4 regions of the Rhizobium indicum genome follow, and region 1 is predicted to be linked to each of the others. Evidence: predicted binding sites of a transcription regulator. Region 1 holds the regulator's gene; each other region holds the start of a gene.
The links. The regulator PhoB, encoded in region 1, activates phosphate uptake and scavenging genes when phosphate is short. The targets are predictions, from matches to a motif close to TGTCATNNANCTGTCAT.
Positions count from the first base shown of each region.

Region 1 (7,812 bases):
GGTGGCGACGGTTGCCCGCGGCCTGACGATGCTGACCTCGGACGAAACTGCCGCGGTCGGCAACGATCCGGCTGCCCTGCAGGCCAAGCTCCTCGAAAAGGGCGTGCCGCTTGCCAGCCAGCCGCTGCCTTACATGCTCGATGCCGCCAAAAAGCTCAACGCCATGAGCATGACGAGCCGCATCGCCATGACGGCGATCGTCTTCGCTCTCGCCGTTGCTGGCGCCTTCTACGCACTGCGCTCCATCGCGCCGCGCTTCCGCGCCCGCAACCGGGTCGAGCGCGTCATGCTCTGGGGCCTGCTGCTTGCCTCCTCGATCGCTATTCTGACGACGATCGGCATCGTCTTCTCCATGCTGTCGGAAGCCGCCCGCTTCTTCGCGGCCGTTCCCGCCATGGACTTCTTCTTCGGCACCGTCTGGGATCCGCGCTTTGCCGGCGCCGGCAGCTCGTCCTTCGGTCAGTTCGGCCTGATCCCGCTGCTGCTCGGCACGATCTATATCGGCCTGGTCGCCATGCTGGTCGCCGTGCCGGTCGGCCTCTTCGCCGCCATCTACATGGCCGAATACGCCTCGCCGAAGGTGCGTGGGGTCGCCAAGCCGCTCCTCGAAGTGCTCGCCGGTATTCCGACGATCGTCTACGGGTTCTTCGCGCTCGTCACCGTCGGCCCGTTCCTGCGCGACTTTTCCGCCCAGGTCAGCGGCCTCCTCTCCGGCAACTACAGCAACTTCATCCAGGCGCAGAGCGTTCTGACGGCCGGCATCGTCATGGGCATCATGCTGATCCCCTACGTGTCCTCGCTGTCGGACGATATCATCACCGCCGTGCCGGGGTCACTGCGTGACGGTTCGCTCGGTCTTGGCGCCACACGCTCCGAAACCATCAAGAAAGTGGTCTTGCCCGCAGCCCTTCCCGGCATCGTCGGCGCATTGCTGATGACCGCCTCGCGCGCCATCGGCGAAACCATGATCGTCGTGCTGGCCGCCGGTGTGGCTGCCCGCATCCAGATCAACCCCTTCGAGCCGATGACGACGGTGACCGTCAAGATCGTCAACCAGCTGACCGGCGACCTTGAGTTCACCTCGCCGCAGACGCTGGTTGCTTTTGCCCTCGGCATCACCCTCTTCTGCATCACGCTTTGCCTCAATATCTATGCGCTCTACATCGTGCGCAAATACCGGGAGCAGTACGAATGACGGATATTGTTTCTCCCACATCAGGCGTCACCGTTTCCAAGGCGCCAGCGCGCCGCGATATCGGTATCAAGCGCCGCTACGCCGCCGAGCGCCGGTTCCAGGCCTATGGCATTGCCGCCATCACCTTCGGTCTCGTCTTCCTCTTTATCCTGCTGTGGACGGTGATCGGCAAGGGCTACACCGCCTTCCAGCAGACGGCGGTCACCCTGCCGATCGAATTCTCCGAGAAGACGATCGACCCGAACAACAAGCGTGCGACCGACCCTTCGGTGTTGATCGCCGCCAACTACCCGGTTCTCTTGCGCGACGCGATCGTCAAGCAGCTGAACGTCAATGCCTCGAGCCGTCCCGACGTGCGCGATGCATCCGCCATGCTCTCCAAGGGTGCGCCGATCCAGCTGCGCGATATGGTGATGGCCGATCCGTCGATCATCGGCAAGACGGTCAATGTCACGGTGCTTGCCGACGCCAATGTCGACAGCGCCAACAAGGGCCAGATCGACCTCTCGGTCGATGAGAAGAACCGCAAGGTCAACGACAAGCAGGTCGGCTGGATGAACGAACTGAAGGCGAGCGGCGCTCTCCACAAGCAGTTCAACACCGGCCTCTTCGTCAACGGCAATTCCAGCCGTCCGGAAGCCGCAGGCCTGGGCGTCGCCCTGATCGGCTCGCTCTACCTGATGCTGATCGTGCTCGTGCTTGCCCTGCCGATCGGCGTCGCCGCCTCGATCTATCTCGAGGAGTTCGCGCCGAAGAACAAGCTGACGGACCTGATCGAGGTCAACATCAACAACCTCGCCGCGGTTCCTTCGATCGTCTACGGCCTGCTCGGTCTTTCCGTCTTCATCAACTTCATCGGCCTGCCGCGCTCGGCCTCGCTGGTCGGCGGCCTGGTGCTGACGCTGATGACCCTGCCGACGATCATCATCGCGACGCGTGCGGCACTGCGCGCCGTGCCGCCGTCGATCCGCGCCGCAGCGCTCGGCCTCGGCGCTTCGAAGATGCAGATGGTGTTCCACCATGTGCTGCCGCTCGCCATGCCCGGCATCCTGACCGGCACGATCATCGGCCTGGCGCACGCGCTCGGCGAAACCGCGCCGCTGCTCCTGATCGGCATGGTCGCCTTCGTCGCCAACACGCCGACGACACCGCTCGATCCCTCGACGGCTCTGCCCGTACAGGTCTATATGTGGGCCAACGAGGCAGAACGTGCCTTCGTTGAGCGTACTTCGGGTGCCATCATTGTCCTGCTCCTGTTCCTGATCGTCATGAACATGGGCGCCATCCTCTTGCGTCGTCGCTTCGAGCGCCGCTGGTAAACGGAGTTACACATCATGAACATGTTGACGGAAGCTGCAGTTGAAAAGGCGCTGGATCACAAGATGAGCAACGTCCCGTATAAGATGATCGGAAAGGATGTCTCGGTTTACTACGGCGAGAAGCGCGCGCTTTTCGATGTGAACCTGAACGTCCGCGAAAACACCGTAACCGCCCTGATCGGCCCGTCCGGCTGCGGCAAGTCGACCTTCCTGCGGTGCCTCAACCGCATGAACGACACGATCGACGGCTGCCGCGTCACCGGCAAGATCACCCTCGACACCGACGATGTCTATGATCCCGATATCGACGTCGTCGAACTTCGCGCCCGCGTCGGCATGGTCTTCCAGAAGCCGAACCCGTTCCCGAAGACGATCTACGAAAACGTCTCCTACGGCCCGCGCATCCATGGCCTTGCCAAGTCGAAGGCCGACCTCGATCAGATCGTCGAGACCAGCCTGCAGCGCGCCGGTCTCTGGAACGAGGTCAAGGACCGCGTGCATGAATCTGGCACCGGCCTGTCCGGCGGCCAGCAGCAGCGCCTTTGCATTGCGCGTGCCGTCGCCGTCAGCCCGGAAGTCATCCTGATGGACGAGCCCTGCTCGGCGCTCGACCCGATCGCCACCGCCAAGGTCGAGGAGCTGATCCACGAGCTGCGCGAGAACTATACGATCGTCATCGTTACCCACTCCATGCAGCAGGCCGCGCGTGTCTCGCAGCGCACCGCCATGTTCCACCTCGGCAACCTCGTCGAGGAGAACGACACCGACAAGATGTTCACCAATCCCGACGATCCGCGCACCCAGGACTACATCATGGGTCGCTTCGGTTGATTTTGGCGACACCAAGCCTTCCCGTTATTCGAGGATAAAGCCCCATGGCATCGACACATATTTTTTCTGCCTACGATGATGATCTGAAGTTCCTGTCCAGGCGGATTTCCGAAATGGGCGGCCTGGCCGAGCAGATGGTCGGCGAATCCGTGCGCGCCCTCGTCAACGGCGATACGGCGCTGGCGCAGAAGGTCATCTCGGACGATGTGATCCTCGATCACGCCGAACGCGAAATCGGCGACAAGGCGATCGTCACGATCGCCCGCCGTCAGCCGATGGCCTCGGACCTGCGTGAAATCATGGGTTCGATCCGCATCGCCGCCGATCTCGAACGCGTCGGCGACCTCGGCAAGAACACCGCCAAGCGCGTCATCGCCGTCCAAAGCACCGGCGTTCCCCGCAAGCTTGCCCGCGGCCTCGAGCATCTGTCCGAGCTGGCGCTCGTCCAGCTCAAGGAAGTGCTCGATGTCTACACCAATCGTTCAGCCGACAAGGCGAATGCGATCCGTGAACGCGACAACGAGATCGACGCGATGTACACCTCGCTGTTCCGCGAACTCCTGACCTACATGATGGAAGATCCGCGCAACATCACCAGCTGCACGCATCTTCTCTTCTGCGCCAAGAACATCGAGCGCATCGGCGACCATGCCACCAACATCGCCGAGACGATCTTTTACATGGCGACAGGCGCGCAGCCGGAAGGTGATCGTCCGAAGGATGACAGCGCCAACACCGTCGGCGCGGTCACCGAATAACCGCCCGCACAGTCAATTGCGTGCGCGCCCGTCCGGGCGCGCAAAGAGGTCGCAGCCAATTTTTGAATTTGCGCAGGATGCACTGCTTAAATCACCCTGGTTTAAGGATCATGCGCGAGGAGACCGACACGCATGATCCCGAGAGTTGCAGTTGTTGAAGACGAGGAAGCCCTCAGCGTGCTTCTTCGCTACAATCTCGAAGCGGAAGGCTTCGAGGTCGATACCATCCTTCGTGGCGACGAAGCCGAAATGCGGCTCCAGGAGCGCACGCCCGATCTTCTCATCCTCGATTGGATGCTGCCGGGTGTCTCCGGCATCGAGCTCTGCCGGCGCCTGCGCATGCGGCCGGAGACCGAGCGCCTGCCAATCATCATGCTGACGGCGCGCGGCGAAGAGAGCGAGCGCGTCCGCGGGCTGTCGACGGGCGCCGACGATTATGTCGTCAAGCCCTTCTCGACCCCCGAGCTCGTTGCCCGCGTCAAGGCGATGCTACGTCGCGCCCGCCCCGAGGTGCTGTCGACGGTGCTGAAGTGCGGCGATATCGAGCTCGACCGCGAGACCCATCGCGTCCATCGCAAGACCCGCGAAGTCCGCCTTGGCCCCACCGAATTCCGCCTCCTGGAATTCCTGATGTCGTCGCCGGGCCGGGTCTTCTCCCGCTCGCAGCTTCTCGACGGCGTCTGGGGCCACGATATCTATGTCGACGAGCGCACCGTCGACGTCCATGTCGGCCGCCTGCGCAAGGCGCTGAATTTCTCCAACATGCAGGACGTCATCCGCACCGTCCGCGGCGCCGGTTATTCGATGGAAGCCTGAGGGCTTCCATCTGAGCCTGCTGACAAAGCCGCTCGCGCGAATGTCCTAACCTGCCAGGGTTAAGCCACTCGTCTCGCCCCGTCCCCGTAAAAGGGGCAAGGGACGTGCCCTGCGAAAGGGTTGGTGGGGACGGAGAGGGTTGCGGCACAATCTCTTCTCCCCTCGGGGAGAAGGTGCCGGCAGGCGGATGAGGGGGCCACACGGCACACTCTTTCCGTGATAACCTATCCCACATGCCGAATGGCTGCGCCCTGACCACGATCGAAACGACGCCAACGCGGTCGAAACCCGCATGGCGTTGTAAGAAAGACCGGCTTCCCTGGCCCCCTCATCCGCCCTACGGGCACCTTCTCCCCGAGGGGAGAAGAGGGAATCGAGATGTTGCGGCATGTCACTTCGCCCCTTGAGAACCGAAGGAAAGGTCGAGACCCATGGCTCGACCCTGGTAGGTGGCGGCAGCCGGATGAGGGCAAGTCGGCGTTCTCAACGAACTGAACACCCAAGCGCTCCCATCCGCGCATAAAAAAACGGGCCAATCGGCCCGTTTTCTGCATTCTAGCAATGGTCAGCCCGCTCAGCTGGCCCGCGCTGCCGCCCGGCGGCGTTCGTTGACCGGCTGGTAGGCAAGCTTCTGGTGATAGCTGCAATAGGGCGAATTGTCGGGGGACTCGCAGCCGCAGAAATGGAAGTCGTCCTTCAGCGGATCGCCGACCGGCCACTTGCAGGTGCGCTCGGTCAGTTCCGTCAGGCCGAGGCGGCGCGAAATCGGCACCACCACATTGCCTCTTGGCACGTATTCCATTTCCTCGATCGTTTCGATCTCGATCTCGATCTCTTCCTTCAGCATCGTCGCGCCCTGCTGGCGGGTAACGGTGCGGGTGGTGATGCGAGAGGCGAAGTTCGGCGCGCGCGGCGCCGATGTATTGCGCTTCGGCGTTCGCGCCGCGGTGTTGGTGCCGCCGGCCTTGGCACGGCCGGGAAGGCACAGCCGGTGCACTTTGCCGATGACCGCGTTTCTGCTGACCCCGCCAAGCTGCGCAGCGATCTGGCTGGCGCTCAGTCCTTCGGCCCAAAGTTTCTTGAGTTTCTCGACCCGCTCGTCTGTCCAGTTCATGCCCTGTCTCCACCTTTTGCGTTGGTGATGGCAGAATCCCTCACCGTTGTCCCGGGAGCTCCGAAACAAGAAACGCTTGATCAATTTTGGTGACTAGTTCCGCCGCATGCAGTCTAGTAATTGATCTTTAACCTAGTGTGAGCCTGACTCCGTGACAAGAGTCGCATGAATCCGGATGAATCGAATTCGTAGTTTTCCCCAACTTGCTGCCCCTGCGTGTCATTTCTGCAATAATGCCTGTTGAAGACTGAAAATGCCGCTGTACACCTGTGCTGCATACGCTAAGGGCGCCGTTTTGTTGACATTGCAGCGCGAAAAGGAAATAGTGCCACTCGCCGCCGCAAGGCGGCATTTTTGATTTTTCGGGCCTGGTTTCCTTAGCCGGAGTCATTGCCCGGCAACTTTGATGGAGATCGCGCCATGGCTGAAGCCGCGCCGCTTTATGACACCTATTCTCGTGCCCCGCTGCGGTTCGAGCGAGGCGAGGGCGTATGGCTGATCACCGAAACTGGCGAGCGATATCTCGATTTCGGCGCCGGCGTCGCCGTCACCTCCGTCGGCCACAGCAATCCGCATGTGGTCGGCGCGCTGAAGGAGCAGGCCGACAAGGTCTGGCACCTGTCGAACATCTACGAGATCCCCGGACAGGAGCGTCTGGCAAAACGCCTGACGGACGCCACCTTCGCCGACAAGGTGTTCTTCACCAACTCGGGTGCCGAGGCGCTCGAATGCGCGATCAAGACGGCGCGTCGCTATCAGTTTTCCAAGGGCCATCCCGAGCGCTTCCATATCATCACCTTCGAAGGCGCCTTCCACGGACGGACGCTGGCGACGATCGCCGCCGGCGGCCAGGAGAAATATCTCGAAGGCTTCGGCCCCAAGGCGCCGGGTTTCGATCAGGTGGCTTTCGGCGATATCGAAGCGGTCCGCGCCGCGATTACCGATGCCACGGCTGGCATCCTCATCGAGCCGGTGCAGGGCGAGGGCGGCGTTCGCCCCGCCACGCCTGAGTTCATGAAGGCGCTTCGCCAGCTCTGCGACGACAACGGCCTGCTGTTGATCCTCGACGAGGTCCAGACCGGCGTCGGCCGCACCGGCAAGCTCTTCGCCCATGAATGGTCGGGCATCACACCCGATATCATGGCTGTCGCCAAGGGCATCGGCGGCGGTTTCCCGCTCGGCGCCTGCCTCGCAACGGCCGAGGCCGCCTCCGGCATGAAGGCCGGCACCCATGGCTCGACCTATGGCGGCAATCCGCTTGCCATGGCCGTCGGCAGCGCCGTGCTCGACATCATCCTTGCCGATGGCTTCCTCCAGCAGGTGCGCGACGTCGCACTTGTCTTCCGCCAGGGCCTAGCCTCGCTGAAGGATCGTTATCCCGATGTGATCGAGGATATCAGGGGCGAGGGGCTGTTGCTCGGCATCAAGGCTGCCGTTCCCTCAGCCGAGCTGCTGCAGGCAATCCGCGCCGCCCATCTGCTCGGCGTGCCTGCCGGCGATAATGTCATCCGCCTTCTTCCGCCGCTCGTCGTCACCGCCGAGGAAGCCCGCGAGGGTCTTGCCCGCGTCGAACGCGCCGCCGAGAGCATTCGCGCCTCCAAGGTCAAGAAGACGGCTTGAAGAGATTGCCGCCTTCGGGCGCAGCACAGGTAAGAAGACGATATGAGCCCTAAACATTTCCTCGATCTTTCGGCGGTCACATCAGCCGATCTCAGAACCATCATGAACGATGCGCTCACCCGCAAGCAGGCCTTCAAGGCAGGTCTGGGCGACAAGCCG
Region 1 is NZ_CP054021.1:2,107,528-2,115,339, reverse strand. It holds gene pstC (phosphate ABC transporter permease subunit PstC) at 1-1,195, shown strand, start outside; gene pstA (phosphate ABC transporter permease PstA) at 1,192-2,514, shown strand; gene pstB (phosphate ABC transporter ATP-binding protein PstB) at 2,530-3,345, shown strand; gene phoU (phosphate signaling complex protein PhoU) at 3,390-4,103, shown strand; gene phoB (phosphate regulon transcriptional regulator PhoB) at 4,236-4,919, shown strand; gene FFM53_RS10465 (GcrA family cell cycle regulator) at 5,494-6,033, opposite strand; gene FFM53_RS10460 (aspartate aminotransferase family protein) at 6,454-7,653, shown strand; gene argF (ornithine carbamoyltransferase) at 7,696-7,812, shown strand, end outside.

Region 2 (7,812 bases), 380 kb from region 1:
CCATTTAACTCACGATGTCACACGCTTGTCACGACATCGATTTAGAGCTAAATGTATCTTGTATGGTTGTCTATATCAATAGACATTTTAAGGGAAGCGGCGATGATATCAGCGGACAGGACAGACGCTGCGTCACAGACGGCATCCGGGCGTAAACGCGCCGCCGATCTGCTGGCGCGTGCGGAACGCAGCGAACTCTCAGCGGCCTTCGATGCGCTGCCGGAAAAGCCTGTGGCCCATCAGGTGCGCGGACCGGAAACCGGGCTGGTGATGGTGCGCGGACGCATCGGCGGCGGCGGCGCTCCCTTCAATCTCGGCGAAGTGACCGTGACGCGGGCGACGGTCCGGCTCGACACCGGCTCGATTGGTCATGCACAGGCGCTCGGCACCGACCGCGAAAAGGCCAGGCTTGCGGCGATCTTCGACGCACTCTGGCAGGAGGATGCGACGAAGGACTTCGTCGAACAGGCCCTGCTTTTACCGATCACTGAGCGGATCGCCGATGCCCAGCGCCGCAAGGCGGACGAGACGGCGGCAACCCGCGTCGATTTCTTCACCATGGTGCGGGGAGACAACTGATGGGCCTCAAGACAGAAGCTCTGACCGGCGGCTTTGCCGAGCCGGTCTTCCATTCCCAAAGCGTGTTCAAGATGCTGATGGACGGTATGGCCTGCCCCGGCACGATCCAGACGGTTCAGCCCGACGTCGCTCCGCCGGCACCGCTCGGCATCGCCGCCGGCACGATCGCGCTGACGCTTTGCGACCACGACACACCCGTCTGGCTTTCCCAGGGACTGGCGAGATCCGCCGTGCCGGAGTGGTTCGGCTTCCATACCGGCGCGCCGTTGACCACCGAAAAGGCCGAAGCGCGCTTTGCCTTCACCGAAGCCGGCACCGCACTTTCCTCCTTCGGCCTCTTTGCATCAGGCACGCAGGAATATCCCGACCGCTCGACGACCCTCATCATCGAACTCGCCGAACTCGAAGGCGGCCGCAGGCTGGCGCTGATGGGTCCCGGCATCCAGAGCGTGGCGGAGATCGCGCCTATCGGCCTGCCGGAGACCTTCCTGCGGCTCTGGACCGAGAACCGCGCGCTCTTTCCGCGCGGCGTCGACATCGTGCTGACGGCGGGCAAGCGTTTCCTCTGCCTGCCGCGCACCACCAAGATCACAGCAACGGAGATCTGAGCTCATGTATGTTGCCGTCAAGGGTGGCGAGGCCGCCATTGCCAATGCCCACCGCCTGCTCGCCGACCGCCGCCGCGGCGACCGTTCGCTGCCGGCGATCGGTATCGAACAGATCGTGGCGCAGCTGGCGCTCGCCGTCGACCGCGTCATGGCCGAGGCCTCGCTTTTCGACCGCACGCTCGCAGCCCTTGCCATCCGCCAATCGCGGGGCGACATGATCGAGGCGATCTTCCTGCTGCGCGCCTACCGCACGACGCTGCCGCGTTTCGGCTATTCGAAGCCGCTCGACACAGCTGATATGACGATCGAACGCCGCATCTCGGCGACCTACAAGGATCTGCCGGGCGGCCAGCTGCTCGGCCCGACCTTCGACTATACCCACCGGCTGCTCGATCCCTCGCTGCTTTCGGACGAGGCGGTAGAGATGCCCGCTCAGCGCACAGCCGAGACCGGCCGCGTCATGCGCGTCTCCGAAATCCTCGGCGAAGAGGGCCTGATCGAGGCCGACGGCGACATGCCGGAAGATCACGAAATCGGCGACCTGACCCGCGAGCCGATGGAATTCCCGATGACCCGGGATCTGCGCCTGCAGGCGCTTGCCCGTGGCGACGAGGGCTTCCTGCTGGCACTCGGTTATTCCACCCAGCGCGGCTATGGCCGCAACCATCCCTTCACCGGCGAAATCCGCATCGGCGACGTCGAGGTGGAATTCGACGTGCCGGAACTCGGTTTCGCCGTGTCGCTCGGCACCATCCAGATCACCGAATGCCAGATGGTCAACCAGTTCAAGGGTTCGGCCAAGGCGCCGCCGCAATTTACCCGCGGCTACGGCCTCGTCTTCGGCCAGAGTGAGCGCAAGGCGATGGCGATGTCGCTGGTCGACCGGGCGCTTCGAGCCGAAGAGCTCGGCGAGGATATCACCGCGCCGGCACAGGACGAGGAATTCGTCATCTCGCACTCCGACAACGTCCAGGCGACGGGCTTCGTCGAGCACCTGAAGCTTCCGCATTATGTGGACTTCCAGGCCGAACTCGATCTCGTCCGCCGCATGCGCCGCGAATTCGAAGCCGCCCGCAACGGTGGCGAAGACATGAAGGAAGCCGCCGAATGACCGATCTGGCCAGCTACAACTTCGCCTATCTCGACGAACAGACCAAGCGGATGATCCGCCGGGCGATCCTGAAGGCAATCGCCATTCCCGGCTATCAGGTGCCCTTCGCCTCACGCGAAATGCCGATGCCCTATGGCTGGGGCACCGGCGGGGTGCAGGTGACGGCCTCGATCATCGGACCTGATGACGTGCTGAAGGTTATCGACCAGGGCGCCGACGACACGACCAACGCCGTTTCGATCCGCGCCTTCTTCCAGAAGGTCGCCAATGTCGCGGTGACGACGCATACCAAGGATGCGACGATCATCCAGACGCGCCACCGCATTCCCGAAGAAAAGCTCGGGGTCGGGCAGGTGCTCGTCTACCAGGTGCCGATCCCCGAGCCGCTGCGCTTCCTCGAGCCGCGCGAGACCGAGACCCGCAAGATGCATGCGCTCGAAGAATACGGCCTCATGCATGTGAAGCTCTACGAGGACATCGCCCATAACGGCCGCATCTCGCGGACTTACGCCTATCCGGTGAAGGTCCATGGCCGCTATGTCATGGACCCGTCGCCGACGCCGAAATTCGACAATCCGAAGATGCATATGTCGGACGCGCTGCAGCTCTTCGGCGCCGGACGCGAAAAGCGCATCTATGCGGTGCCGCCCTATACCGACGTCGTCAGCCTGGATTTCGAGGATTACCCCTTCGATATCCAGCGCTTCGATAAACCCTGCGCCCTTTGCGGCGCCGAGGACGTCTATCTCGACGAAGTGGTTCTCGACGACAAGGGCGGGCGCATGTTCGTCTGCTCCGACACCGATCATTGCGAAGACCGCCGCGCGCACGGACATGCCGGCGAGATGCTGGCCCGGGAGGCTGCAGAATGAGCGATACCCCGCTTCTCAAAGTCCATGACGTTTCGAAATTCTACGGCAACCGCATCGGCTGCCGCGACGTCTCCTTCGAGCTCTGGCCCGGCGAAGTGCTCGCCATCGTCGGTGAATCCGGCTCCGGCAAGACGACGCTGCTCAACTGCCTCTCCACCCGGCTGTTGCCGAGCACCGGCAGCGTCGAATATCACATGCGCGACGGCAGCTACCGCGACCTCTATCGTATGAACGAGGCCGAGCGGCGTTTCCTGATGCGCACCGATTGGGGCTTCGTGCATCAGAACCCTGCCGACGGCCTGCGCATGACCGTCTCTGCCGGCGCCAATGTCGGCGAACGGCTGATGGCGATCGGCGATCGGCACTATGGCAAGATCCGCGCTTCGGCGATCGACTGGCTGGAGCGCGTCGAGATCGACGCCGACCGCATTGACGACCAGCCCCGCGCCTTTTCCGGCGGCATGCGCCAGCGATTGCAGATCGCCCGCAACCTCGTCACCGGCCCACGGCTCGTCTTCATGGACGAGCCGACCGGCGGCCTCGACGTCTCGGTTCAGGCGCGCCTGCTCGATCTCGTGCGTGGCCTCGTCAACGATCTCGGTCTCTCGGCCATCATCGTCACCCACGATCTTGCCGTCGCCCGCCTTCTCTCGCATCGGATGATGGTGATGAAGGACGGCTACGTCATCGAACACGGGCTCACCGACCGCGTGCTCGATGACCCGCGCGAACCCTATACGCAGCTGCTCGTCTCCTCGATCCTGCAGGTCTGAAGGAAGCGCAGAACCGCCCTAACCTTTTGTTTTTACGCAATTCCGGACGGAAAACCGCTTCACACTTTTCCTGGAATTGCCCTAGAAAGAAGAAATCATGGCAACGCCTCTCGTCGTTTCCGAAGTCTCGAAGAGCTTCACCATGCATCTGCGCGACGGCATCAAGCTACCCGTCGTCTCCGATGTCGCCTTCTCCGTCGCATCGGGCCAATGCGTCGTGCTCGGTGGCCCATCGGGCATCGGCAAGAGCTCGCTGCTCAAGATGATCTACGGCAATTATGCCGTCGACACCGGCCAGATCCTCATTCGCCACGACGGACGCATCGTCGATCTCGCCTCCACCGATCCGCGCACCGTGCTCAACGTCCGCCGCAATACACTCGGTTATGTCAGCCAGTTCCTGCGCACCGTGCCGCGCGTCGCGGCGATCGACGTGGTTGCCGAACCGCTGGTGGCACGCGGCGAGGACGCCGTCACGGCACGGGAAAAGGCGGGCGCCCTGCTTGCCAGGCTCAATCTGCCGGAAACGCTCTGGCAGCTTCCGCCCGCAACCTTCTCTGGCGGCGAGCAGCAACGCGTCAATATCGCGCGCGGCTTCATCACCGAGCACACGATCCTGCTTCTTGACGAGCCCACGGCCTCGCTCGATGCCAGGAACCGTGCCGTCGTCGTCGGCATGATCGCGGAAAAGAAGAAGGCGGGTGTGGCCCTTCTCGGCATCTTCCACGACGAAGAAGTGCGCGAAGCCGTCGCCGACCGCATCCTCGACGTCCAGCAGTTCTCACCCAGAAAGATCGCTGCATGAGCCGCAAGCTGGGTATCGAGCCCTATTTTCATGAAACGGCAACCGTCAGCGAATCCACCTTCGGGCGCTATACGGAGGTCTCGGAACGCTGCCGCATCAGCGAGGCCAGCTTCGGCGACTATTCCTACATCATGCAGGATGGCTCCGTCTGGTGTGCGACGATCGGCAAGTTCGTCAATATCGCCGCCGCCGTGCGCATCAACGCCACCAACCATCCGACCTGGCGCGCGACACTGCATCATTTCACCTATCGCGCCGCCGACTACTGGCCGGACGGCGACGTGGAAACGGACTTCTTCGCCTGGCGGCGCGCAAACCGCGTGACGATCGGCAACGACGTCTGGATCGGCCACGGGGCGACCATTCTGCCGGGCGTCAACATTGGCAACGGCGCGGTGATCGGAGCCGGCGCCGTAGTCTCGAAGGACGTCGCGCCCTATACGATCGTTGGCGGCGTACCGGCCAAACTCATTCGCGAGCGCTTTCCAAGAGAGGTCGGCGAACGGATGGACAGGCTTTCGTGGTGGGACTGGGAGCATGACCGGCTGCGCCAGGCGCTCGAGGATTTTCGCAACCTGGACGCGGAAGATTTCCTGTCCCGCTACGGCGGTTAAAACCCCCGATATAGGGGCGAAGAATTGTGACAGGACTTACACAAATATGACATGCGAGGTTCATCAAGCGAGACTAATGCGATGCTGATCAAGGCCTGGATCGCAAGGGAAGAGCATGATGTTCGAGCTGAAGAATGTCACACGTCGTTTCGGAAAAAAGCTCGCTGTCGATTCCGTCACGCTTGCCATTCCCCAGGGCCAGATGGTCGGCATCATCGGGCGCTCCGGCGCCGGCAAGTCGACGCTGCTGCGCATGATCAACCGCCTTCAGGAGCCGAGCTCCGGCTCCGTTCATTTCGCCGGTGTCGAGGTCTCCGGGCTTCGCGGCCAGGCGTTGCGCAACTGGCAGCGCGACTGCGCGATGATCTTCCAGCAGTTCAACCTGGTGCCGCGCCTCGACGTTCTCACCAATGTCATGCTCGGCCGCCTCAACCACCGCTCGACGCTTCTGAGCCTGCTCAACATCTTCACCCGCGAGGAACGCGTACATGCCATCGCAGCACTCGAACGTCTCGGCATCGAGCAGACGGCGCTGCAGGCAGCCGGCACGCTTTCCGGTGGCCAGCAGCAGCGCGTGGCGATCGCCCGGGCGCTGATGCAGAACCCGAAAATGGTTCTCGCCGACGAGCCGATCGCCTCGCTCGATCCGCTGAACGCCAAGATCGTCATGGATGCGCTGCGCGATATCAACGAGCGCGAGGGCATCACCGTCATCACCAACCTTCACACGCTCGACACCGCCCGCAACTATTGTGAGCGCATCGTCGGCATGGCCGGCGGCCGCGTCGTCTTCGACGGCCAGCCCTCGGAGCTGACCGCCGAAGCGGTGAAGGAAATCTACGGGACCGACAAGGACGGCGCCGGCATCGACGAAACGCTCACCTCGACCAGCCTCGAATCCAAACGCCGCGCCGAGGATGTCTCATCCGGCAGGGTGGCCAAAGCAGCCGCCGTGCACTGACCCGTTTCCGGCCGACGGGACAACGGTCGGAAAAATAACTGACAAACAAACCATGTCACAAAAGGAGACTTCCATGTCTGCATTCCGCAAGATCCTGATGGCAACCATCGCCGTCGCCGCCCTCGCCGGCAATGCTGCTGCCCAGGACGTCAAGGTCCTCCGCATCGGTCTCGATGGCGGTGAAAACGAAGCCGACCAGGTTCGCCGCACCGAGTGCGTCAAGCCGGGCCTGATCGCTGCCACCGGCGTTTCCGAAGTTCAGCTCTTCCCATCGCCGAATTACAACGGCGTCATCCAGGGCCTCCTTGGCGGCACGATCGACCTCGCCGTCATGGGCGCCGCCTCTTACGCCGCGATCTATATCAAGGATCCAAACGCCGTCACCCCGGTTCTGACCACCAAGCAGGCCGACGGTTCGACCGGTTATTACTCGATCATGGTTGCCCGCAAGGATTCCGGCATCAAGACGCTCGCCGACGCCAAGGGCAAGAAGCTCGGCTTCGCTGATCCGGACTCTACCTCCGGCTACCTTGTTCCTAACGTTGCCCTTCCGAAGGACACCGGCGCTCCAGTCAAGCAGTACTTCTCTGAAACCGGCTTCGGCGGCGGCCACGAGAACCTCGTTCTCGGCGTTCTCGACAAAAAGTTCGACGTCGGTACCACCTTCGGTTCCGGTCAGGGCGACTGGGCGCAGGGCTACTCCTCCGGCAACCTGCACCAGATGGTCACCAAGGGCTTGCTCGACATGGACGATATCGTCGAAGTCTGGAAGTCGCCGCTCATCCCGAACGGTCCGCTGATGGTTTCCCAGAAGCTGCCGGCCGACCTCCAGAAGAAGGTTACCACCTACTTCGCCGAACTGCCGAAGACAGACAAGAGCTGCTTCGAATCGTTCACGGGCGGCGGCTACGTTGACTGGGCGCCGGTCGACCAGAGCTTCTACCAGACGATCATCGACGCCCGTAAGGCCGTTATCGGCGGCTGATCCTCAGTCTGAACAGTCTTGCGGCGGCATCATGATGATGCCGCCGTTTTTTCAAGAAGGAAGCCACATATGGCGCACTCGGCCGGCGCGGACTCTCTGAGTGAATTGCAGGAGGGCTCCCGCACCATCCTCGATCATTATCAGAGCCAGGTTCGAACGCGGCGGATCTATACCGTCGTTTCAATCGTGGTCTTCCTGATCATCCTCGGCGCCTCGCTCGACTTCGCCAACAGTGCCAATTCGGGCAAGTTCTTCGAGCGCCTTCCCTATTTCTTCGACTTCATGAAGAGCTTCGTGCCGGACAGTCCGCTGGAGATCTTCCGCGCCATGTTCGACCTGCCGTCGCCCTTCTCCGACGGTTCGATCAAATACGACTATACAAGCGACCGCGTCTGGATCACCGATAGTTTCTACATCCCGAATTTCTTCTACCAGCTCGCGATCACGCTCAACATCGCCATCGTCTCCACCATTCTCGGTGCGAGCGGCGCGTTCTTGCTCTGC
Region 2 is NZ_CP054021.1:2,482,730-2,490,541, forward strand. It holds gene phnG (phosphonate C-P lyase system protein PhnG) at 103-579, shown strand; gene phnH (phosphonate C-P lyase system protein PhnH) at 579-1,187, shown strand; gene FFM53_RS12415 (carbon-phosphorus lyase complex subunit) at 1,192-2,298, shown strand; gene FFM53_RS12420 (alpha-D-ribose 1-methylphosphonate 5-phosphate C-P-lyase PhnJ) at 2,295-3,170, shown strand; gene phnK (phosphonate C-P lyase system protein PhnK) at 3,167-3,943, shown strand; gene phnL (phosphonate C-P lyase system protein PhnL) at 4,041-4,748, shown strand; gene FFM53_RS12435 (DapH/DapD/GlmU-related protein) at 4,745-5,362, shown strand; gene phnC (phosphonate ABC transporter ATP-binding protein) at 5,481-6,323, shown strand; gene phnD (phosphonate ABC transporter substrate-binding protein) at 6,397-7,308, shown strand; gene phnE (phosphonate ABC transporter, permease protein PhnE) at 7,378-7,812, shown strand, end outside.
Region 2: phnC (phosphonate ABC transporter ATP-binding protein) is a predicted target of PhoB. The motif match lies at 5,398-5,414, and genes of this name have one in related genera.

Region 3 (7,812 bases), 1.8 Mb from region 1:
GGTGCACATGCATGCCCGAGCCGTTGTCGCCGAAGATCGGCTTCGGCATGAAGGTCGCCGTCTTGCCGTAGGCGTTGGCCACCTGGTGCACGACATATTTGTAGATCTGCATCTTGTCGGCGTTGCGCACCAGCGTATCGAACTTGATGCCGAGTTCGTGCTGGGCGGCAGCGACTTCATGGTGATGCTTTTCCACGACGACGCCCATTTCGGAGAGCACCGTCAGCATTTCCGAACGCATGTCCTGGGCGCTGTCGACGGGGGGAACCGGGAAATAGCCGCCCTTGACGCGCGGGCGATGGCCGAGGTTGCCGGTCTCGTAATCGGTATCGTCATTCGACGGCAATTCGGTCGAATCGAGCTTGAAGCCGGTATTGTAGGGATCGGCCTTGTACTTGACGTCGTCGAAGACGAAGAATTCGGCTTCAGGGCCGACGAAGACTGTATCGCCGATGCCGGATGCCTTGAGGTAGGCTTCGGCCTTCTTGGCGGTGCCGCGCGGATCGCGGTTATAGGCCTCGCCGGAGACTGGATCGAGGATGTCGCAGACGATGACCATGGTCGACTGGGCGAAAAACGGGTCCATATGCACCGTTTCGGTATCGGGCATCAGCACCATGTCGGACTCGTTGATGGCCTTCCAGCCGCCGATCGAGGAGCCGTCGAACATCACGCCGTCAGCAAACATGTCTTCGTCGACGCAGACAACGTCCATCGTCACATGCTGCAGCTTGCCCTTCGGGTCGGTGAAACGCAGATCGACGAACTTTACGTCGTTCTCCTTGATCTGCTTCAGAATTTCGCTTGCGGTCGCCATTAATGAGTTTCCTCCGATTTGCGATGACGGTGTAGGTCGGCGGTGACGGTAACGGACTTTGCGCGATTGGCAAAGTGGTCAGATGGCATCGATGCCGGTCTCGCCGGTGCGGATGCGGATAACCTCTTCGACGTTGGAGACGAAGATCTTTCCGTCGCCGATGCGGCCGGTCTGCGCCGCCTTGCGGATCGCATCGATAACGGCCTCCGCGTTCTCGTCGGCCAGTACGACCTCGACTTTGACCTTCGGCAGGAAATCGACGACGTATTCAGCTCCGCGGTAGAGTTCCGTGTGGCCCTTCTGACGGCCGAAACCCTTGGCTTCCGTGACCGTGATACCCTGCAGGCCAACTTCCTGAAGGGCTTCCTTCACTTCGTCCAGCTTGAAAGGCTTAATGATCGCTTCGATCTTTTTCATGAGAAAATGTCTCTCCGCTTCTCTTGTTATGGCAGGAATTTTCCCGCTCGCCGGATATGATGCAGATATCGTGCCAGTTTGAAATCCATCTTATCGAAAAAAGGCGTCGATTCTGCCAAAACCGGCGCGTTTGCGGGGAATTCTATGTGGTTTTGGTGGCGGAACAGTTGGAAAAACATTGTCTCCGATCAAAATCACATCCGAAACCGAAAAACTCATGTATTTTCGCAACTGCGAATACACGTCACGATGAGATTAAAATATAGGCAAATGCCTAAATAGAGTCCTTCTCTTTGGTGTTTCAGGCGGTTGTTTTTTAGGCGTTTTTTGATTGAATAGGATGATGAACAAACATCTGTCCGATCTTCTTCTCACGCCTGCCGAAATGGCCGCTGTCGACGCGGCTGCGGCCGCATCCGGCATTGACTCCTTCGGCCTGATGGAGAGGGCAGGTGCCGCGGTCGCGGCTGCTGCTCTGCGCCTTCATCCCGGAGCGTTGCGCTTCGTCGTCTTCTGCGGACCCGGCAACAATGGCGGCGACGCCTATGTCGCCGCACGTCATCTGCAGGGGAGCAGGGCGAGGGTGGCGCTCTTCCACGTCGGCGATCCCTCCAGGCTGAAGGGCGATGCCGCCCGCGCCCGGGCCGGTTGCGTGCTCCAGGGGCAAAACCTCGACCTCTACCGGCCGGAAAACGGCGACGTCGTCATCGATGGCCTGTTCGGGGCGGGGCTTGGCCGCGAAGTGTCGGCCGATGTGCGCGCGCTGATCGGCCGCGTCACCGAGGCCGCTATTCCCGTGCTTGCCATCGATCTGCCCTCCGGTCTTGATGGTCGCACCGGCAAGGTGCTGGGTGCCGCCTTCCGGGCCTGCAACACCATCACCTTCATGACCCGCAAGCCCGGCCATCTGCTGATGCCGGGCAGGGAGCTTTGCGGTGAATTGGAGGTCTTCGACATCGGTATCCCCGCCCGCATCGTCAGGGCTGAGGCAAGCGGCGTCATCGCCGAGAACACGCCGGATGCCTGGAAGGGTGCGCTGCCGGCCGAGCAACTGGAAACCCACAAATACAAGCGCGGTCATCTGGTCGTCTTCTCAGGTGAGGCCGACAAGACGGGTGCGGCGCGCATGTCGGCGATCTCGGGCCTTAAGGCCGGCGCCGGCCTAGTGACGATCGCCGCCCCCCGCGCGGCGATGGCCGCCAATGCCGCGCATCTGACCGCCGTCATGCTGCATGCCATCGACGACGAGGCCGACCTCGGCGACTGGCTCTCCGACAAGCGGCTGCAGACCTTCGTCCTCGGCCCCGGTTTCGGCATCGGCGCCAGGGCGCGCGGCTTCGTCTCGGCCCTTGCCGATCGTCATCTGGTGCTCGATGCCGACGGCATCTCCTCGTTCAAGGACGATCCGCAGCAGCTGTTTGATCTTTTCCGGGGTGAGCCGCGTCTGGTGCTGACGCCGCACGAGGGTGAATTCGCGCGGCTCTTTCCCGATATCGGCGGCGACGATGGGCTCGGCAAGGTGGACAAGGCTGTGGCCGCCGCCCGCCGCGCCAATGCCGCGATTATCTACAAGGGCGCCGATACCGTCATCGCAGCATCTGATGGACGTGCGCTCATCAATACCAACGCTCCCGTCTGGCTTGCCACCGCCGGTTCAGGCGACGTGCTTGCCGGCATCATCGGCGGCTTGCTCGCCCAGGGCCTACCGGCCTTCGAGGCCGCGGCTGCCGGCGTCTGGCTGCACGGCGAGGCCGGCCAACGCGCCGGCAAAGGGCTGACGGCGGAGGAACTCGCAGCCGAGGTATTGCCGCTTTAGCGCCGCCGCATCATCTTTCACCTCGAACGCAGAAGCAATCCGCACCGTCGGTCTGGCCGTGGCGCGCGCTGCGTTGTTTTACCATTGTAAATGCTGCCGATGTGTCAGTTGAGTGACGGTTTTATTTGGAATTTTTAGAGCGACATCGATCAACCAAAGAATGTCCTGCGGCGAGAATCAGAAACCCGCAAAACTAAACTGTCATTAAAATGTTAATGAATGGAAATACTTAGTGGTGGCAGGAATTCCTGTCGGCTGGACCACGGGTTCGTACAGCGGGTCCTGAGCCGATCTGGTTTGAATTCTGATCGAAGTGCGCAGTCAACGGTTGCGAGGGGAAGCGCCGATGGAACGTTTTTTTCGGCAAGTCCACAGAGTGACGACCGCCGCCGCCGGCTTTGCCGGACTTGCGGCAGTTGTGGCATCACTCTTCATCGCTCCTGCAGCCAGGGCCGAGCCCATTCGCGGCGCCGGCTCCACTTTCGCGGCACCCATCATCGCGAAGTGGGCGGAAATCTACGAGAAGGCGCGGATGGATGACGGCGACTTCAGCTCACCCGACTGGACGGTAGACTACGAGCTCGTCGGTTCGCTGGCAGGTCTGATGCGCCTTGATCAGCCGGAGCTGGGTTTCGCTGCGACCGATGTGCCTGTTTCCCATGACGAGCTTTTAAAGCATGGCCGCCAGCAGTTTCCGATCGTGCTCGGCAGCGTGGCGATTGCCGTTAACCTTGACGGTATCGACAAGGGCCGTATCAACCTGACTGGCCCGCTGCTTGCGAATATCTATCTCGGCAAGATCCAGTCGTGGGCTGACCCTGCCATCAAGGCGATCAACCCGGAGATCAGCCTTCCCGATCAGAAAATCAGGCCGGTTACCCGCAAGGACGGATCAGGCACCACCTTCATGTTCACCGAATTCCTGTCCTCGGCAAGCCCGGAATGGAAGGCGGCACATGGAGCGGATACGCTGATCGCGTGGCCTGTGGGGACGAGTGTCGAGGGAACCGGGGATCTCATTCGCGCGGTGCAGGCAACCAAGGGGGCGATCGCCTATGCCGATTTTGGCCAGGTCGAGCGTGCAAACCTGCCCTATGCCGCTGTTCAGAACAAATCGGGCCAGTTCGTAAAACCGGGACCGGATGGCGTGCGGGCTGCCGCCAGCACCGCCTCATGGGATGAAGCGAAAGATTTTTCGGTGTCGCTCACGGATCAACCGGGAGAGGCGGCCTATCCGATCAGCGGGGCGACATTTGCTGTCGTTCCAATGACGGGACAGGCGCCCAATCGCTATCGCCGCGTGCATGATTTTTTCCGTCTGGCGTTCGAGACAGGCAGCAAGGATGCCGAGGTGCTGGGCTATGTGCCTTTGCCGCCGCAGCTCGTCAGTCAGATCGTCAAATACTGGCTGAAGCAGGATGCATCCGCGAGCCAGTAATTCCTTTGCGCGCATACGCGGTCGGGACATCCCCGACCGTATGAAATCGGACATGTGAGACGCGGGGGCGTCGTTGAAAGCGCGCCATTTTGGCGCCAAGGGGGTAAGGCGTAATGAACATCGACATTTTCAAGGATATTCTTGTGCCTGTTATCGGCGGGCTGGGGATATTCATGCTCGGTCTGGAGTTCATGTCGAACGGCATCCAGGCACTCTCCGTCAACAAGATGCGCGCATTTCTCGCGAGAGCCGCAGGCACGCCGATCAAGGGCGTCATCGCGGGAACGCTCATCACCGGTGTCATCCAGTCATCGACGGCAATGACGGTCATGGTCGTCGGCCTCGTCAATGCCGGCGTTGTCGGATTGCGTCCGGCGATCAGCGTCATCATGGGTGCCAACATCGGGACGACGCTCGGAAACGGCCTGATCGCCTTGCCGCTCGGTCCTCTTGGCCTGATCTTTGCGGGCGTTTTTTCGCTGGTCTACTGCTTTGCCAAGAGCGAGCGAATCCGCAACGTCGCACTTGCCTGCATGGGCTTCGCGCTGATTTTCTACGGTCTCAATTTGATGACCGGCGGCCTTCGGCCGCTGCGCAACATTCCGGAGGTCATGGACGTTCTGTCGACGCTGACCGCCGACTCCTATTATAACCTGATCAAATGCGTGCTGATCGCCGCCGGCGTCACTGCGATGATCCACTCCTCGTCGGCGACGATCGGTATCGTCATGGGGCTCGGAGCGGCCGGTGTCCTTGACTGGACGACGGCGGTTGCCTTCTCGCTGGGTGCGGATCTCGGAACCACGATCACCTCCTGGATTGCCTCGCTCAATCTGTCGAAGAACGCCAAACGCGCTGCCTATGCCCATATGTCCTTCAATATTATCGGCGTCTGCATCACTGTGCCCTTGTTCTTCGTCTCGATCGACGTTCTGGCATGGGCGATGCAGTGGTTCGGCGGCGATCCCGGCGTTCCGGTCGTGGTCGAGGGCAAGGAGACATTTCCGCTGGTTCCGGTCGCTGTCGGTCTCTATTCGACCTTCTTCAACGTCTTCAACACGGCGCTGCTGTTTCCCTTCGTCAGCGTCTTCGAACGTGTCTTGTCGCGCATCGGCCGTATCGACGCCGAGGATGTGGAAGATTATTCGACCCCGAAATTCCTCGATCGCAGGCTCACAAGCGACTTCGCGCGGGCCGTTCCGGCCGTCCAGCAGGAGACCGCGCGTCATCTGCAGGCCGGCGCAATGTTCCTGGATATTGCCCGATCCGCCAAGTCGGCGCCATCAGATCCGGGCGAACACTATCTTGCCACCGATATCCTCAGCCGTGACATTCGCGATTATACCGCATCGCTGATGAAGGAGGATCTGCCTTACGAGCAACTCGATCTGGTCGCCAGCCTGATCGAGGAGGCGGATTTCACTGCTGCGTTGACGGAATCGATGCACCAGGTCGCGCGGCGCGTGAAGCGTGAAAAATTCAGCGAACCCGCTTTGGCGATCGTCAATCTGGCACTGAGCAAGCTCGATGCCTCTTTGCAGGATATCATGCCCGACTATGGCGTGGTTCGTCCCTCCATGCCGGCCGGCCATGTCAGCCTTCCCAATGTCACCGAACTGCGGGAACAGACACTGGCACTTGGCCCGAATGCCGGCGCAGCCGAACGCGGCACTATCCTGGCGCTTCTCGGCTCGGTCGAGCGCGCGGAGATCCTGATCCGCCGCATCGACGAGGAGCGCAAATCCGTGAACCGGCAGAGCGTTCTGTCGCGGGCTTCGCAGAAACGGGAACGGCAGGCACGTCCTCCGCTGGACGAGGGCGGCTTGAGCCCGATGCCGGCTGAATAACGGCCATTGTCGTCGCGATCCTTGCGTGGCATCTTCCCGCCGGAGGATGCCACGTTTCGTTGACTGGTTTTCCGTTTTTCACTGCGTAAGTCTGTCTTCCCGACGGAGGCTCGAATGAGTGTTGGCCTGATCGCCCTTCTTGATGATATCGCGGCTTTGGCCAAGGTGGCTGCGGCGTCGCTCGACGATATTGCCGGCCAGGCTGCCAAGGCAGGCGCGAAAGCGGCCGGCGTCGTCATTGATGATGCGGCAGTCACACCCCGCTACGTCACCGGATTTTCGGCAGCGCGCGAATTGCCGATCATCGGCAAGATCGCGCTCGGCTCGCTGAAGAACAAGCTTCTGATCCTGCTTCCCGCGGCGCTGATCCTGAGCCTTGTCGCACCGCAGGCGATCACACCGCTGCTGATGATCGGCGGACTTTATCTCTGCTACGAGGGTGTGGAAAAAGTCTACGCACTGGTGCTGCCGCATGCAGCTCACGCCCATGAAACGGCACTTGAGACGACAAGCCTCGATGCCAAATCGGTAGAAGACCAAAAGGTCGCCGGTGCCATCAAGACGGATTTCATCCTGTCGGCCGAAATCATGGCGATTACGCTCGCCGCAGTGCCGTCTGGCAGCATGTTCACGCAGGCCCTCATCCTAGCCGTTGTTGGATTGGGCATCACGGTCTTGGTCTATGGCGGCGTGGCGCTTATCGTGAAGGCTGATGATCTCGGTCTGATGCTGGCACGTGTGCGGACGGCATCTGCGATGGGCGCCTTCTCGCGTGCGATCGGAAAGGGGCTTGTCACAGGCATGCCTTATTTTCTGAAAGTGCTCGGCATTGTCGGAACGGCCGCCATGATCTGGGTCGGCGGCGGCATCATCGTTCATGGCCTCGAAGCCTATGGTATCGGCGGCCCTGCGCATCTGATCCATGATGCCGGCGAGGCGACGGCGCATGCTATTCCCGTTCTGGCATCCGTGCTGCGCTGGATCGTCGAGGCCGCAGGAGCGGGCATCGTCGGTATCGTCGCCGGCTTGATCGCAATCCCGGTCGCAGGCTACGCTGTCTCGCCGATATGGCGGTACCTCAAATCGTTCCTGCCGCGCCGCCGGAAAGAGGCGTTGGCGGACGGGAAGAAATGAGGCCCATCGACGAGCAAGGCGTCATATCCAGCGGGCGCGCTTGAAACGGATGAAAAGTGCGATGCACATGACAGCGATGACTGCCAAAACGACAAAATAGCCGTAGCTGGTTTTCAGCTCGGGCATATTGTCGAAATTCATGCCGTAAATGCCGGCGATCGCCGTCGGAACGGCGAGAATGGCAGCCCAGGCCGCCAGCTGCCTTGTGATTGTGCCCTGTCTTTGCTGTTCAATCAGATTGCTCGCTTCGAAAACCGATGTGATCACGTCGCGCAAGCTTGCAACCATCGTCTCGACACGGTGCATGTGCTGAAGCGCATCGCGGAAATAGGGCTTCGCTTCC
Region 3 is NZ_CP054021.1:339,401-347,212, reverse strand. It holds gene glnA (type I glutamate--ammonia ligase) at 1-817, opposite strand, end outside; gene FFM53_RS01650 (P-II family nitrogen regulator) at 896-1,234, opposite strand; gene FFM53_RS01645 (NAD(P)H-hydrate dehydratase) at 1,578-3,050, shown strand; gene pstS (phosphate ABC transporter substrate-binding protein PstS) at 3,397-4,488, shown strand; gene FFM53_RS01635 (Na/Pi cotransporter family protein) at 4,602-6,335, shown strand; gene FFM53_RS01630 (DUF808 domain-containing protein) at 6,450-7,469, shown strand; gene FFM53_RS01625 (magnesium and cobalt transport protein CorA) at 7,491-7,812, opposite strand, start outside.
Region 3: pstS (phosphate ABC transporter substrate-binding protein PstS) is a predicted target of PhoB. The motif match lies at 3,152-3,168, and genes of this name have one in related genera.

Region 4 (7,812 bases), 610 kb from region 1:
TTTTCACGGGGAAATAATTCGAAAGCGTCGCGATGAAATAGGGATCGTCGGGCAGATCGCTTGCGGCCAGCGCATCGAAGAGCACGATCTTGGCATAGGACACCAGTACGCCGATTTCCGGCCGTGTCAGCGGCTTGCCGGCCGTATAGCGCTCGGCCAGGGTCTGCTCGTCCGGCAGCGTCTCGACCTTGCGGTTCAGCTGGCCGGCGCCCTCGAGCACGCTCATGAAGCGGCCAAGCTCCAGACCGTTTGCCGTCCCCTTGCGTTCCGTCAGCGAGATCGCCAGCGACTGCAGGTAGTTGTTGCGCAGCACCAGGGTCGCCACTTCGCCGGTCATCGAAGAAAGAAGCTGGTCGCGTTTTGCGCGCGTCAGGCGTCCGTCATGCATGGCGGCTGCCAGCGCGATCTTGATATTGACCTCGACGTCCGAGGTATTGACGCCGGCCGAGTTGTCGATGGCGTCGGAATTGCAGCGCCCACCTTGCAGACCGTAGGCGATGCGGCCTTTCTGAGTAACGCCGAGATTTGCGCCCTCGCCGATCACCTTGGCGCGCACCTCCACCGCGGTGATGCGGATCGGGTCGTTGGCGCGGTCGCCGACTTCGGTGTCGGTTTCGGACGGCGCTTTCACATAGGTGCCGATGCCGCCGAACCAGAGCAGGTCGACCTCACTCTTCAGGATCGCCGTCATGATCTCGAAGGGCGTGGCGACAGCCTTGTCGATGCCGATTGCGGCAACTGCTTCCGGCGTCAGTTTGACCGATTTCGCTGCGCGAGAAATGATCATCGCACCCTTCGACAGCACGCTCTTATCAAAATCCTGCCAGCTCGAACGCGGCAGGTCGAAGAGCCGCTGGCGCTCCGTCAGCGTCTTTTCCATATCGGGGTCGGGATCGATGATGATGTCGCGGTGATCGAAGGCGGCAATGAGCCGGATCTTCGGAGAGAGCAGCATGCCGTTGCCGAAGACGTCGCCCGACATGTCGCCGACGCCGGCGACGGTGAAGGGCGTCGTCTGGATGTCGATGTCCATTTCCCGGAAATGCCGTTTCGCGGTTTCCCAGGCGCCGCGGGCGGTGATGCCCATCTTCTTGTGGTCGTAACCGGCCGAGCCGCCGGAGGCAAAGGCGTCGTCCAGCCAGAAGCCGGCTTCCTGCGCCAGTGCATTGGCGGTGTCGGAGAAGGTCGCGGTGCCCTTGTCGGCGGCGACGACGAAATAGGGATCGTCACCGTCGAGCCTGACGGTATCCTTCGGCGGGGCGATGTCGGCGCCAGATATATTGTCGGTGATCGAAAGCAGCGTGCGGATATAGGTCTTGTAAGCCTCGCGGCCAGTATTGAAGATCTCGTCGCGGCTGCCGCCGACCGGGAGCTTCTTCGGATAGAAGCCGCCCTTGGCGCCGACCGGCACGATGACCGCATTCTTCACTTGCTGCGCCTTGACGAGGCCGAGCACCTCGGTGCGGTAATCCTCGGCGCGGTCCGACCAGCGCAGACCGCCGCGCGCCACCTTGCCGAAGCGCAGGTGCACACCTTCGACTTCGACGCCGTAGACGAACATCTCGCGGAAGGGTTTCGGCTGCGGCAGCCCATCGACCAGGTGCGGATCGAGCTTGAAGGCCAACATCGGTTTCGGCGAGCCGTCCGGGTTCTTCTGGAAATAATTGGTGCGCAGCGTCGCATCGACGATGTTGACGTAGCGGCGCAGGATACGGTCGTCGTCGAGGCTCGGCACGTCGGCAAGCTCGGCCTCGATCGCCTGGTGCAGTTCGGCAAGCTTCTTGACGCGGGCCTTCTCCGAAAGCCGGGTGTCGAGTGTGTCGTGGAACAGCCGGAAGATGGCGGCGGCGACGACGGGATATTTATCGAGCGTCGTTGCGATATAGTCTTGCGAATAGGCGATGCCGGCTTGGCGGAGATAACGGGCATAGGCGCGCAGCACGTTGGTCTCGCGTGCCGAAAGCCCGGCCGAAAGAATCAGCCGGTTGAAGCTGTCATTGTCGATCGTGCCGGCGAAGGCGGCGACGAAGGCTTCCTCGAGGGCGGCGCCGTAACGCACCAGATCGATTTCGCCACCATTGCGGGCCTCGAGCTCCATGTCGTGCAGCACGACGAGTTTCTTTTCTCCATCGGCGACCGGCACCCCGATGTCGAAAGTGCGTTCACTGACGACATTGAAGCCGAGATTCTCGAGAAGCGGCACGCGGCGCGACAGCGCCAGCTGGCCGCCGGCGTGGAAAATCTTCAAGGAAAGGATGGGGCCCTGTTCTTCCTGACGATGGTAGAACTGGATGCGCAGCGGTTCGCCGGCGGCGCAGGCACCGATATCGGCGAGGTCGGCCACGGTTTCCTCCGGCGTGAAGGAATCCTGGAAGGCCTGGTCGACGGATATCTTCGGGGCCTTGGCGCCTGACAGCGCCTCGAAACGGTCGTCCCAGCGGGCCGTGATCTCGCGGATCACCTGCTCGAGTTTTGCCTGCGGAATGCGTGGCGTCTTGCCGCCCGAGCGGCCGATGATGAAATGCACGCGCGCCACGCCGCCTTCCGGGAAAGCCGGGTAATAGGCGGAGACACGGCCGTCATAGACAGTCTTCAGATAGGTGCCGATCCGTTCGCGGACGATCGAATCATATTCCTCACGCGGCACATAGATGATCACCGAGACGAAGCGGTCGAAATGGTCGATTCGCGGCAGGACGCGGACGCGCGGCCGATCGGCCAAGTCGTTGATCTGTTCGGCAAAACTTGCAAGCAGCGTCGTGTCGATCTGGAAAAGATCGTCGCGCGGATAGGATTCCAGGGTGTTGTCGAGCATGCGGCCGGAATGGCTCATCGGGTCGAAGCCGAAATGTTCCTTCACCTTGTCGATCTTGGAACGCAGCAGCGGGATTTCCGAGGCGAGCGAGGTATAGGCCGTCGAGGTGAAAAGGCCGACGATGCGCAGCTCACCGGTGACGTTGCCCTCCGCGTCGAAGCGCTTGACGCCGACATAATCCATATAGGCGCGGCGATGGACGATCGATTTCACATTCGCCTTGGTGACGATCAGGAAGTCGGGGCCGTCGAGGAAGGCAAGGATCTCAGGCGTCGTCGTCACGGCGTCCTTGCCGGTGCGCAGCACGAGAACATCGGGGTTGGAAAGGATGCCGAGGCCAGCACCCTTGTCGCGCTCGACCCTGGCATCGGTCCCCTTGCCGGAATAGACATATTCCCGCATGCCGAGGAAAGTGAAATTCTCATCGCGCAGCCAGGTCAGGAAAGCGACGGCTTCGTCGCGATCGGCCTTCTTCCGGCTGGCGCCGTTGGCCGCAAGCTCGGCGATCACTCCGTCGATCTTGGAAAGCATCGGCTTCCAGTCGAAAACCGACAGGCGGACCTGTTCGAGGACTTTTTCGATGCGTTTGACGAGATCGGCGGCCTGGGCGGAATTGAGGGGCGCTATATGAAGCTGGATATGGCTGACGCGGTTGGCCGGATCGCTCGGGTGATCTGCGGAATACGTCGTCAGCGCCTTGCCCTTTTCCATGACAAGGATGGGATGCACGGCCATGAACAGGTCGCGGTAGGTGCTCGTCACTTCGCCCATGACCGATTCAAACAGAAAAGGCATGTTCTGGTCGGTGACTGAAAGCACCGAGACGGCGATGCCATCAGGCGTCACATCGGCAATCGTGTCGATGCCGACGCGGGGCGCCTTGCCGTTCCAGGCAGCAAGTTCCTTTGCCGAATGCACCGCGGAGAGCGCCAGCATTTCCGGTGTATAGAGTTCGAGATCGTCATTGCTTGCCCGGCCGAAGAGAATTTCCGGATCGAGATGCGCCTCGCCTGTCGCCTTGGCGATCTTGCGCGCGCTTTCGATCTGCTTTTCCCGTTTCGGATTGTTTCTGGCAGCCATGGATCGCCTCCCTCAATGTCTGATTTTTTGCAAGCTAGCAGAAGATTCTTCGAAAAAATCTCTAAAAGAGCGGTCCGAAGGATTGTTTTGACGCTTTTTTGGCGCGGGAAACGAGAAATTGTAAGAGATTTTCCGCTTTCTTCGCCAAGCGAAAGCGAAAGTCCCGTCTTCCGGTTTTTCGTTCCGCCGAACATTTCCACGCCCGCATGAAGAATGGTTGACAGCGTGGCGTCAAAAAGATCATCAAACGCGGTCATCATTCGGATCTTGGATATCATGTCGGAAAATGCAGCGGGCGCAGTCATCGTCATTTCCAGCCATGTGGTGCGGGGCTCGGTCGGAAACCGGGCAGCCGTCTTTGCGCTGGAGACGCTCGGTCATCCGGTCTGGGCCTTGCCGACCATCGTGCTGCCCTGGCATCCCGGCCACGGCCGCTCGACGCGGCTGACTTTTGCGGAAACGGATTTCGACGCGGCGATCGACGATCTGATCCGCGCGCCCTGGATCGGCGAAGTCAAGGCGGTGCTCTCGGGCTATTTTGGCAATGCCGCCCAGGCGCGCTCCGTCGCCCGGCTGATCGGTGCGCTGAGGCAAAACAATCCCGAGCTGCTCTATGTCTGCGATCCCGTCATGGGCGATCTCGGCGGCCTTTACGTGCCGGAAGCGACCGCTGAGGCCATTCGCGACCATCTCATTCCGCTCGCCTCGCTCGCAACGCCGAACCGCTACGAGCTCGCATGGCTTTCGGGGGCAGCCCTCGAAGACAACAGCGCGATCATGGAGGCGGCGCTCGCGCTCGGACCATCGCGCATGCTCGTCACTTCGGCGGTGCCGATGATGGCGGGTGGTACCGGCAATCTCTATCTTTCCGGCCGTCACGCCCTTCTTGCCGAGCATCGTGTTGTCGAGAACCCGCCGAATGGTCTCGGCGACCTCATCGCCGCCGTCTTCCTGTCGCGCCTGCTCTCCGGGATCGAGGACGAAAAGGCACTGCAGCTTGCCACCGCCAGCGTCTTCGAGGTGCTTGCGCGTGCCGTCAAGCGCGGCAGCAACGAGTTGATGCTGGCAAGCGATGCTTCCAGTCTTTCGACGCCGATGGCCATGGTGCAGATGCGCCGCCTCGTGCACCCGGCGCAGCGGCGGAAAAAATGACGCATCTGCCGATATGCTCATTTTGCAGTGCAGCAGTTGATCTTGTCTTCGGCGCGCGCTAATCCAGAAGCATGCAGCGTTTTCCAAATCCCCTTCTGGACGGCTATCGCAACTTTATGAACGGGCGTTATGCCGACGCCCGCGACAGGTATCGGCAGCTTGCCGAAAACGGTCAGAGTCCCCATACGCTTGTCATTGCCTGTTCGGACTCTCGCGCGGCACCCGAGCTGATCTTCGATGCCGGCCCGGGCGAGCTCTTCGTCATCCGCAACGTCGCCAACATGGTGCCGCCTTACGAGCCGGACGGTCATTTTCATTCGACCTCGGCCGCACTCGAATTTGCCGTGCAGGTGCTGAAGGTCTCGGATATCGTCGTCATGGGCCACGGCCGCTGCGGCGGCATCCGCTCAGCACTCGATCCGAATGCCGAGCCATTGTCGCCCGGCGATTTCATCGGCCGCTGGATGTCGCTGGTCAAACCCGCCGCCGAACAGATCCAGAGCAACGACGTGATGACAGCGGCCGAGCGGCAGACGGCGCTGGAGCGTGTCTCCATCCGCAATTCGATCAACAATCTCAGAAGCTTTCCCGACATCAAGGCGCTCGAGGAAGCGGGAAAGATTCATCTCCACGGTGCCTGGTTCGACATTTCGACCGGTGAACTCTGGGTCATGGACGCCGAGACACGCGACTTCATTCGTCCCGAAATCTAGGGACATGCCAGTTTATCAGTTTTTTAAGGATTGTTGTTAAGCTCGCCGTCAATTGGTCGCGCACGACCGACGTTTTGATCACCGTGGCGATTGGCGATGAAGTTCGAAACCATCAAAAGGGTTATCCTGGCCGCCATCATGCTGCCCTTCGTCTTCATGCTCATTGAAGGCGTCGTCGTCATACGTTCTTCGGTCAATCAATACTGGAACCTCGAAAAGGACCGGCAGTTCGCCGATGTGCTTGCCCGTGGCGGGTCGATCGCCGCAACGGAGATTCTGACTGAGATCGGCGCCACCCGCCGCTACCTCGCAGACCCCAGCAGCAGGACTGCCATCGACATGCAGCAAAGCCGGGTGACGCTCGATCGCGAACGCCACGCTTTTTATGCCAGCCTGCCCTCCCGCGATGCGCTCGACGAGGGGCTCGTCGGCGAATTATCGATTCTCAGCCTTGCCTACAGCCGCATCGTCGCGGCGCGCAGCGCCGTAGACCAGGGGCGTTATACCGGCAGTGATCCCGGTTCCATCTACTGGTATGCGGCTCTCAAGCAGCTTGCCGTCGTCGATGCGCTTTCGCCGCTGATCAGCGATCCGGTGCTGCTTGAGAAATCCAACCAGCTGATGGGTATCCTGCTGACCTATTACGGCGAAAGGCTGATCACCGGGATCGGCACCCGTTATCTCAACCAAGGGGCTTCCGCCAGATTGCCGGTGGAGCTTTTCGTACAGGGCAAGGTCATGCTCGGCGAGGGCATGGATCACATGGTTTTCCATTCCTCCGCGCCGGTCGTGCGCCACATCGTTGCTTATCTCGGCCGCAGCAGCCAGGTAAAGGCGAATGCGATCACCGATGCCATTCTCGCCGGATCGCGGCCGACACGCGCCGTGCATGACGTCTGGGCCGCCGCGCAGAGCGAGCGCATGACCTTCCTGCAGCAGAAGATGATCGAGGCCGCAAAGGATATTCATGAGACCGGCGAAAGCCTTTCGACGCGCTCGCACATACACCTGACACGGATCCTGGCGCTGTGTGCCGGCCTGCTGATACTCGCCACATTGGTGCTGCTGCTGGCGGCAAAGGGCCTGCGCCTGATCGACCGGCTGACCCAGGATCGGGAGACGCTGGTGGGCGAGTTGCGCAGCGCCGCCCAGACCGATCTTCTGACCGGCCTTTACAACAGGCGCGGCTTCGAGGTCGCCGCATCCGCACTTCTCACACAGGCCGAGCACGGATCACGCTGGATTTCCGTCGTGCTGTTCGACCTCGATCATTTCAAGAAGATCAACGACCTTCACGGGCATGACGCCGGCGATGCCGTGCTCCGGCATGTCGCGGGCGTCGCGCGTGAGAATTTTCGTTCCTTCGATCTCTTGGTGCGCCATGGCGGCGAGGAGTTCCTGGCGCTTCTGCCGGATTCGACGCCTGACGATGCTGCAATCGTTGCCGAGCGTGTGCGGCTGGCGATCGAGGCGGCGGAAATCCCCCTGCCGAGCGGCGATGTTCTCAAGGTGACGGCGAGTTTCGGATGCGCCGGACGGGCAAATGAAGCCACCAACCGGAACTTCGAGGATCTGGTCAAACGCGCCGACCTGGCGCTTTACGCCGCCAAGGCCTCCGGCCGCAATTGCGTCGTCTCGGGACCAATCATCCAGGCCCCGGTGCAGGAGGAGCGACGCAAGGCGGCTTCCGGCGGCGGCTTTGATTCCCGCAAATGAAAAACGCCGCATATCGCAGCGGCGTTTTCGCGTATTCTATCGGGCCTATTTGCCGTCGATCTGCTGACCGATATAGGCGATCGCCTGCTGGTAGACGCTGGCGGCGTTCCAGCCCTGGATGGCGACGAAATTCGGCTCTCCCGGCTGATAGCCGGCGCCGGCGCGCCAGCCGTGGCCCTTGAGGAAATTCGCCGTCGAGGCTAGTGCATCGGCGCGGGAACCGACCATGTCGACGCGGCCGTTGCCGTCGCCGTCGGCGCCGAAGCGCACGACATTGCGCGGCAGAAACTGCGTCTGGCCGATTTCACCATGGGCAGCGCCCTTGGCCTGTGGGCT
Region 4 is NZ_CP054021.1:2,714,299-2,722,110, forward strand. It holds gene FFM53_RS13435 (NAD-glutamate dehydrogenase) at 1-3,895, opposite strand, end outside; gene pdxY (pyridoxal kinase PdxY) at 4,172-5,047, shown strand; gene FFM53_RS13445 (carbonic anhydrase) at 5,119-5,760, shown strand; gene FFM53_RS13450 (GGDEF domain-containing protein) at 5,857-7,476, shown strand; gene FFM53_RS13455 (lytic murein transglycosylase) at 7,522-7,812, opposite strand, start outside.
Region 4: FFM53_RS13435 (NAD-glutamate dehydrogenase) is a predicted target of PhoB. The motif match lies at 4,102-4,118, and genes of this name have one in related genera.